Pelorhabdus rhamnosifermentans: one gene and its partner. The protein of the gene in region 2 interacts with the protein of the main gene of each other region in a pairwise test. Links are inferred from orthologs where the notes say so. Each region holds a gene or a part of one and is shown on either strand. Other genes may lie near its edges.

The links. Proteins that work in one complex are often made in the same cells at the same time.
Region 1: the proteins of rlmN (region 2) and ftsZ interact in binary tests that used the Escherichia coli proteins (3 or more experiments, as listed by UniProt). The link is inferred for Pelorhabdus rhamnosifermentans from one-to-one orthologs.

Annotation. Positions count from the first base shown.
Region 1 is NZ_JAHGVE010000022.1:7,929-11,820, reverse strand. Bases 1,039-3,892 are described here. They hold ftsZ (cell division protein FtsZ), read left to right. Parts: upstream 1,039-1,869; coding sequence 1,870-2,916; downstream 2,917-3,892. Other genes in these bases: Ga0466249_RS19890 (MFS transporter), read left to right, coding at 3,233-3,892; Ga0466249_RS19900 (cell division FtsA domain-containing protein), read left to right, coding at 1,039-1,838. Outside these bases: Ga0466249_RS19910 (small basic family protein), read left to right, coding at 1-188; Ga0466249_RS19905 (hypothetical protein), read right to left, coding at 262-423; more of Ga0466249_RS19900, read left to right, coding at 642-1,038. UniProt on the Escherichia coli protein: Essential cell division protein that forms a contractile ring structure (Z ring) at the future cell division site. The regulation of the ring assembly controls the timing and the location of cell division.
Region 2 is NZ_JAHGVE010000004.1:93,422-98,638, reverse strand. Bases 1,070-3,926 are described here. They hold rlmN (dual-specificity RNA methyltransferase RlmN), read right to left. Parts: upstream 3,096-3,926; coding sequence 2,043-3,095; downstream 1,070-2,042. Other genes in these bases: rsmB (16S rRNA (cytosine(967)-C(5))-methyltransferase RsmB), read right to left, coding at 3,118-3,926; Ga0466249_RS27095 (FHA domain-containing protein), read right to left, coding at 1,191-1,961; Ga0466249_RS27505 (FHA domain-containing protein), read right to left, coding at 1,070-1,189. In the rest of the region: Ga0466249_RS06560 (Stp1/IreP family PP2C-type Ser/Thr phosphatase), read right to left, coding at 1-707; more of Ga0466249_RS27505, read right to left, coding at 713-1,069; more of rsmB, read right to left, coding at 3,927-4,446; Ga0466249_RS06535 (DUF116 domain-containing protein), read right to left, coding at 4,451-5,217.

The DNA of each region.
Region 1 (3,892 bases), on a different replicon or contig from region 2:
CATTAGAAGAAAAATTTGATAATACCGTTTTTATTACGGGATTTTTTACGAACGCTCTTCTTGCTGCAGCATTAGTTTATGTGGGTGATCGCTTGGGCATTGATTTGTATTATGTTGCAACGCTTGCTTTTGGACTACGGGTTTTTCAGAATCTTGCTATTATACGACGTTATTTTTTAAAGAAATAAATTTTTATAATGATGGATCATAAAAGCCAAGAAAAAAGACTTAAACGTCTTTTTCTTGGCTCATTTAAAATTATTAGGTTTCGTCTGTATTCATTGTTTCACTACTTAGTATACATGGAAAATCTTCTTTGTCATTTTCTTCAATCATTGTGGTTAGAGTGGTAAATGACTTTTCATCATCAGCCAGATTTTTGCCATTCCAAAAGTGATAAACGGGATGATTGAAAATTTCCATAAGTTGTTCACCTCCATTACTAAATAATCATAGTATTTCCTATTTACATTTGGAAAATAACAAGAAAAGCCGCTTTTTTATTAAAAAAAAAAGGGAAAACGCCAATTGTGTTGAAACATTATGAAAGGAAACATAATCATAGTTGCAGTGGATAAGTCTTTTTAAGTATAGATAGTGAAAAGAAACATAATCATGTTGCAGTGGGGGCCTCAAGCGTCATGAAGCAAGTTTTAGCAATTGATATTGGTACAAGCTGTATAAAGGTGTTGGCAGCTCAAGTGACTTCTGCGCAGATAGAGATTTTAGGCAGTGGCTCTGCTCCAACAAGTGGATATCGTCATGGTAAAGTTGAGCAGGTAGATTCGTTGGTGTCCTCGATACGTCAAGCCATAGATTGTGTGATGACAGCTGTTTCTGGATCATTTGACCTAATCTATATGGGGATCGGTTCACTTGATGTAAAGGCTGTAAATTTGTTTGGGACAGTTGCGCCACAACGTCCACAATCTTTATCAGCGGAAGATGGAGAAAGAGCTTGTCGTGCTTCGATTGCAGCTTTACCACTTGATGAGGCTATTGTACATTTAATTCCTTCTCAATATTTTGTAGATGATCGTCCAGTGGCTTTATTACCAGTTGGACAGCCTTGTCATTCTCTTAAAGTCAATACACACGTTATTTCTATACCGAAAGCATTGAAAAGTCAGTTAAATGCTGAATTAGCTCGAAATTCCATTCCAGCAATTAGTTTGGTTGCCACTAGCTATGCTGATGCCTTGGCGCTTACCGATCAAACTCAAAGTAAAACAAACTTTTTTATTATGGATATTGGTGCTGGAACTGTAGATGTGAGTTTTTATAATGAGGGAAAACGGGTATTTTCTGAGGCTTTGCCGTTTGGGGGAGAATATATTACCAGTGATATTATGCAAGCATTTAGTGTAAATCGCAATCACGCAGAAGGAATTAAGAAGTATTATGCGAAATTAGATAATAATCTACATCATCAAGAAGTAATCTTAGATTGCAATGATTACGGTACGACAGATAAAAATATTGCCTATGATTTTTTATATGATATTATTGAAAGTCGTACGGAAGAGCTTGTTGCTTTAATTTACCAAGGAGTGAAGGATTCAATTCCGTTAGATTTAGTCGAACGGCAAGCGTGTGAAGTTTATCTAACTGGCGGTTCATCTAAACTTCCAAGTTTTGTACGAGCTATTCATGATCGTTTTGGGCTTTCAGTAAAAACGGTTATGCCAACAAAGTTAGACAAAGAATACTTATGTCCAGAAAATACAGCTGGATACGGAATTTTGTTGTTTGCAGCCAGCCATTTGCCAGCTAAACAAGAAACATCAAGTGGCTGTCATATGTTTTTTCAAAAAATAAAAAATATGTTTGGTTCTTAACCACGCGAGGATATAAGGAGGAACAGGATCCATGCTTGAATTCGATATGGATTTAGATCAGTTTGCCAAGATTAAGGTTATTGGAGTAGGTGGCGGCGGTAGTAATGCCGTGAACCGTATGATCACTGCCGGATTGAAAGGTGTTGAATTTTTGACAGTCAATACGGATGCGCAGGCTTTACTATTATCGCAAGCTCAGAATCGCATTCAGATTGGTGAAAAGCTTACGAAAGGTCTTGGCGCTGGGGCAAATCCCGATGTCGGTGAAAAGGCGGCGCAAGAAAGCCGCGATGAGATTATTAAGGCCTTGCGCGGTGCAGACATGGTATTTGTTACGGCAGGCATGGGTGGCGGAACAGGTACAGGGGCAGCTCCCATTGTTGCTGAATGTGCTAAAGAAGTGGGGGCTTTAACGGTAGGTGTTGTAACCAAACCTTTCTCTTTTGAAGGGCGTCGTCGTCAAACTCAAGCAGAACGTGGTACAGCAAAATTAAAGGAAAAAGTGGATACGCTGATTACTATTCCGAATAATCGTCTCATGCAGGTTGCTGATAAAAAAACATCTATTATGGATGCTTTCCGAATGGCTGATGATGTACTTCGTCAAGGTGTTCAAGGTATATCTGATTTGATTGCTGTTCCAGGACTGATTAATCTGGATTTTGCTGATGTCAAAACCATTATGCTTGAGACAGGATCTGCTTTGATGGGTATTGGTGTTGGTACAGGCGAAGATCGTGCTGAAGCAGCTGCTGAAGCAGCCATTCGTAGTCCGCTATTGGAAACTTCTATTGAAGGAGCCAAGGGGGTACTCTTAAATATCACCGGTGGTGCTAGTCTGGGACTTTTTGAAGTCAATGCGGCTGCCGAAATTATTGCCGATGCGGCTGATCCGGAAGCGAATATTATTTTTGGTGCGGTCATTGATGAAGCCCTTGATGATGAGGTTCGGGTTACAGTTATTGCAACAGGTTTTGATCCTAAAGTAGAAAAAGTAGTACCAGGTAAAGTGGAAGCAGCACCTGTTTTGGAGTTTAAGGGTCGTGATCTTGAAATACCGACATTTATGAGACGCTAAATTTTTCTTTGAGAGTTACTTAGAAGCCAAGTTCCTGTTTATGCGGAACTTGGCTTTTATTATTGAAAAACTATTTTCGAAGAATGCTGTAACCGCATTCTTCGAAAATTTTGTAAAAATAAGCTCCGTGCATCTTTTTGGGAATATACATTTTAAAATGCCCTGAAAAAGAGTTATTATAATTAACGATTTATTTTGTTGTAATTATCGATTGCATATAAAAAATGAAAATCATAGAATTTAATTAGAAAATTGTTAGTTTGTGTTTTTTTAGTAATTCATTTTGTAATATTTTATAACCTGTGGAGGGACTGCGATGAATACAGGCGCTAAAAAAATTTTAATTGTTGTCACTGCTTTTTTTTGGTTTTCTATGTATACCTATGTGCCTATTCTGGCACCCTATGCACAAAGCTTAGGTGCTACTTATGATATGGTAGGACTTATTATTGGCTCTTATGGTTTGACACAGCTATTGTTACGCATACCTATTGGCGTGTTATCTGATGCCTGGGGCAATCGTAAATTTTTTGTTGTGATCGGTATTATACTTGCATCCTTAAGCAGCTTGGGTATGTGGCTATTTCCTATGGCTGGAGCATTGCTTCTGTTTCGGGGGTTGGCAGGTGTGGCGGCTTCAACATGGGTAGATTATACGGTACTTTATGCGAGTTATTTTCCCCAAAAAGAAGCTCCTAAGGCCATGGGCTATATTAATGCCGTCAATAATTTTGGACAAGTGGCAGCTATGTTATCAGGAGGGTACATTGCACAGCACATAGGAATGAATTCATCATTTATCCTTGGTGCTGTTGCTGGCAGCATTGGCATTGTGCTGAGCTTATTTGTGCGAGACAAGCATATGTCTCCAAAAGCAATCAAGGTGGACATCCTTATGGAAACATTGCATAATCGTCAATTGCTTTATCTTTCAGGGCTAGGAATTGTGTTACAGACCATTACGTTTGTTACTGTT
Region 2 (5,217 bases):
TAATGAGCTAAAATCACAGTAATATTATCGTGACCTCCTGCAGCTAACGCTTGTTGAACAAGGCAATCAATGGCAGACTGGCCATCCTCACGGGCTGCAACTAACAATTCGCTGATTTTATCTTCAGAAACAAGTCCGCTAAGACCATCTGTACAAAGCAGTATGACATCTGTTTTTTCCCATTCTAAATGACCTGAATCAACTAAAATTTTGCTACTTGTTCCAACAGCCCTTGTTAAAATATTTCTTTGGGGATGGACGGCTGCTTCTGCTTTGGTAATCGTGCCATTACGCAGTAATTCACCAACAAGCGAATGATCATCTGTAATTTGCTTGAGTTCACTGCCATGAAGAAGATACATCCGACTATCGCCTACATGGGCCCAGTAAAGAAGATTATCTACTACATAACAAGCCGTTACGGTAGTACCCATTCCCAAATACTGCCGACCTTGCTGCGAACGTTCGTAAATATGCTGATTAGCCAAATGAACAGCTCGTTCAAGCATCTGCTCAATATGCTCACTATCGAAGTGCTCATCAATATATTGGGCAATCGTCGTAACAGCTAATTTACTTGCAATTTCACCTGCCACATGCCCCCCCATTCCGTCGGCAACAACAAACAGGTTCGGCGGTTGAAATGCAAATTGATCTTCATTCACTTCACGTACTAAACCAATGTCTGTTTTCACAAAAGCTAACACGTTGCTCACCTCTCAAACCGAAATATGACAGCCCCGATCCGAATTTCATCACCCGGACTGAGCATCCATTCTGCCTGGATCTTGGTTTCATTAACAAAAACACCATTTCGACTATGTAAATCAGTTAGAACATAATCTTGCCTGACAGGGCTAATACAGGCATGTTCATACGAAACAAATGGATCTTCTAAAATAACCGTATTATGCTTGTTGCGCCCAAATGTTATTCCTTCATGAATGACATACTCTGTCTGAAGATGCTGTTCACTCCCTGGATTCATCACAACAAGTCTTGCTGCACTTTCTTGAATAGAATCCGTCTGAGCAGCAGCTTGTGGCTGCTTTGAAAGATCACCGTAGCCGAAATGAATGATGCGATATAAAAAATAATAAATTAAAAGCAATAAACTATACTGCAAAAACATCCCAATGATTGCAAAAGTCTGACCAATACTAATGACAGGCAAAGCTATATGCGTCACATCAGATCACCTCATAACTTAGCAGGGTGTGACCGATTTTAATTTGATCCCCTGACTGCAGTATTTTCCGGCTAATCCGGCTTCCATTCACATACGTGCCATTGAGGCTCTGCGCATCGCTTAATACATGTTGACCTGCTTCATAAGAGATATAAGCATGAAGACGCGACGTATTCATATCAGTCAGAGAAAGTTCATTGCTCTCCCGCCGCCCCATATGAAAGCGTTGCGTACCCACTGGAATTTTTAGTCCTTCATCAGGACCTTCCACAACGGTAATGAGCCCCTGAAACTTAGGAGATTCCTGCCCAACTACAGGTGTTCGAGTAAATTTTTTCGTTTGACCAAAATCTGTAGGCTCATCCGTTGCCTTAGACTGTTGCACCGTTTTCTCATACGGAATGGCTTCCGTAAATTCCCCCTCCACGCTAAAACTATTTTTCTTCGCAGTGGAATCTGCCACAAACTCAAAACTAGGCTGCCCTAAAATCGTATAGCCCCTTCTCTCAAGTGCTGCAAATAAATGTTGGGAAAGCTCGTCTTGAATCGCTGCCACAACAGGCAAAAGATTTTCATAATCATGTGTACCAAGAGCGATACAATAGTGATTCGGTACATAAGTCTTGGAAATTCCGATGGAACGTTTATTTTCCATTTCGCGAATCACATGTTTAGCAATTTCAGCTGGCTGTAAATCGCCAGAAAATTTCGCATTACAATAGCCTTCTATATATTTCTCAAAAAGATTCTCTAAATTGCGCACAAATTTCACAACAGACACTCCAATATGCGAAATTTTGTAACTTATAAATCATTATATGCGAATTTTATCGCATAGTCAAAAAATTCAAGATCATTTAACGTCTTTTCCTGCTAAAATCTGATGGCGAAGCTGACCACAAGCGGCTTGAATGTCACCACCCATTTCTCGTCTCACCGTCACCGTAATATGACGTTCTTCTAAAACTTTAGCAAATCGTTCCATTTGCTCAGCCTTCGGCCGCGCTAGCCCACGCTCAACAACAGGATTTACCGGAATCAAATTGACATTAGCCAGCTTGCCTTTCATAAGTTTTGCCAGCAGACGAGCTTGTTCCTCGCCGTCATTGACTCCAGCAATGAGGATGTATTCATAAGTAACACGTCGTCCAGTCTCCATTGCATAAGCATCACCTGCTGTCAAAAGATCCGCAAGAGAAAATCGCCTATTCACAGGCATGAGGCGTGAACGAAGCTCATCAGTCGGAGCATGAAGCGAAATTGATAGAGTTACAGGAAGTTGCTCTTTGGCAAGAGCATAAATTTTCGGCACAATGCCTGCTGTAGACACCGTAATATGACGGTATCCCAAATGAAAGACATAGTCTTCATGACAAAGTTTCAAAAACTGAACTAAATGATCATAGTTGTGCAAAGGCTCACCTGAACCCATGACAACAATCGTATCGACTTTTTGCTGCGCCACTGCAAGTTGTTGTTGCATAAAAACTACCTGCGCCAATATCTCGCCTACTGTTAAATTCCGTACAAGTCCATTTAAAGTCGAAGCACAAAATAAACATCCCATGGCACACCCTACTTGGGTAGAAATACAGATACTATTGCCATAAGGTTGACGCATGAGTACTGTTTCTACGCAATCACCACCAACAAAGGCCAATAAATATTTGCTTGTTTTTCCGTCTTTCGAATGTTGCTCCGCTTTCACGGTCACCGTATCAATTGAAAAATGTTCACTAAGTAAAGCACGATCTGCTTTACTCAGATCCGTCATATCCTGAAAGTCAGCCAGAAACCGTTGATACATTCCTTTAGCAATTTGTTTCCCGCGAAAAGCCTTTAGCCCATAAGGCGCAATAACCTCCGCGATTTCCTGAGCCGATAAACCAAATAAATTAACTCCCAAAATTTCAGCCTCCTCCCTGTCCTTAAGCTTTCAGGCGCATACGCGCAATAAAAAAGCCATCCTGATGATCCTTATGTGGTAAATACTGGACAAAAAAGCCAGGTACAGGGCAAGGAAGATAGCGACCAGTCTCTTCTAATACAAATTCAGGATGAGCCGCTAAAAATTTCTGTACAACATCACCATTTTCTTCCGGTTCAATCGTACAAGTGCTATAAACAAGGATGCCGTTCCCTTTAAGACACTTGGCGGCACTCTCTAAAATAGCTATCTGCAAAGGAGGAAGCTCCATCAGCAAAGCTTCACTTTTGCGCCATCTGGCATCTGCCTTGTGCCGTAAAATCCCCAGACCGGAACAAGGTGCATCAACGAGGACCCTGTCAGCCTGCCCCACATGAGCGGCTACCAAATCTGTCGCATCAAGAGCGCGCGTTTCAATCATATCCATGCCTAAGCGCTGCGCATTTTGCTTAATCAAAGCGAGTTTGTGCTCATAAAGATCAATAGCTAAAATACGCCCGCGATTTTTCATCAACGCCGCCATATGAGTGCTTTTTCCCCCTGGCGCGCTGCAAGCATCAATAATATATTCACCTGGTTTTGGATCAAGTACATGGGCCACAAGCATCGAACTCAAATCCTGTACCTGAAACAGCCCCTCTTTGAGGGAAGCTAAACTGCCTAATGACGGATGTTTTGAACAAAGAATGCCCTCAGGAACAAGCGGCGCTGCCTCGCAAATGACTCCCTCGGCTCTTAATCTCTCTAACAGTGCTATCCGATCAATTTTAAGCGTATTCGTCCTGAGGCTCAGTGGTAAAATCTCATTATTGGCCTGGCATAAAGCCTCTGTTTCATCAAAACTAAAGCGTTTCAGCCACCTTTCTACCATCCACGCGGGATGAAAATAGACAAGGGACAGATACCGCACAGGGTCCTGCTGTTTATCCGGATAAGTCAGTTTTTCCTCGTGACGAGCCATATTGCGCAGTACACCATTCACAAATTTCACCGTGCCGGCATGGCCATATTTTTTAGCCAATTCTACTGACTGATTGCAAGCAGCAGAGACGGGGACTTTCGTCAAAAACACGAGTTGGTACACCCCAAGGCGCAAAATATTTAAAATGACAGGCGACAAACTAGCCAGTCCTCGACTAATAAATTTTTTTAGAAAATAATCAATCGTTTCTTTGGACCTTACTGTGCCATACACAAGTTCTGTTACAAAACGGCGATCTTGATCACTTAACTGATGGGCCGTTAAACTTTTTGCCAAAACAATATTGGCGTAAGCCCCATTATTTTCTACTTCATTGACAATGTGTAAGGCAATTTCTCTTGCTTTCATTTGATTACTCCACTCGGCTTTGGCCTAAAAATTTTTGCACTGTTTGTTCGACAAGTGTCATATCAACACGCGTATTACAACAAGGACCGCAAGGTCGCTGATTTAAAACACCAATGACAGGTAAAGGAAAGACATCTTGAATACCGCTTGTTAAATCCCGTTCACAGGCAATAGCAAGCACAGCGTGAGGACGAATCGTTTTCACAACCTTGCGTGCCAAAGTTCCGCCTGTAACAATGGCCAAATGGACACCATAATATTCCGCTAAAGCAGCTAAGTCACCTACTTGACAAGCACCACAACGACGACAATTCGTAATGGTTTTCGTAACTTTATGTGGACAATTTTCCTGTTGAATACAGTGAGGCGTTAAAATAAGCAGTTGTTCCGGCTTGACAATAATATGTTTTTGCCGAATTAAATGATTACTCAATTCAATAAACGAGCGTTCAATCCGTTCCTTGTCCACATCAAATAGTTTACCGATCGTAATTGTCATGGGAAATAACATATTAATAGCCGACCAAGCAATCCCCTGAAAAAAGCGCGGCGTGCGAAATCCCATAATAGCCAAAACAATGCCTGTCACACCCGCCATAATGATCAATAAAATAGTGCCAAGCACTAGGCCAATCATCCAAGGCAGATAACTACTAATCACGGCTAAACCAGGTATGCTAATTTTCCATAGCCAGTAACTGAAAAAACCAGCAATGAGCAAACTGACCAGGATCAACACTAAAAACAGTCTTTTTTGTGGTCGACTCACCA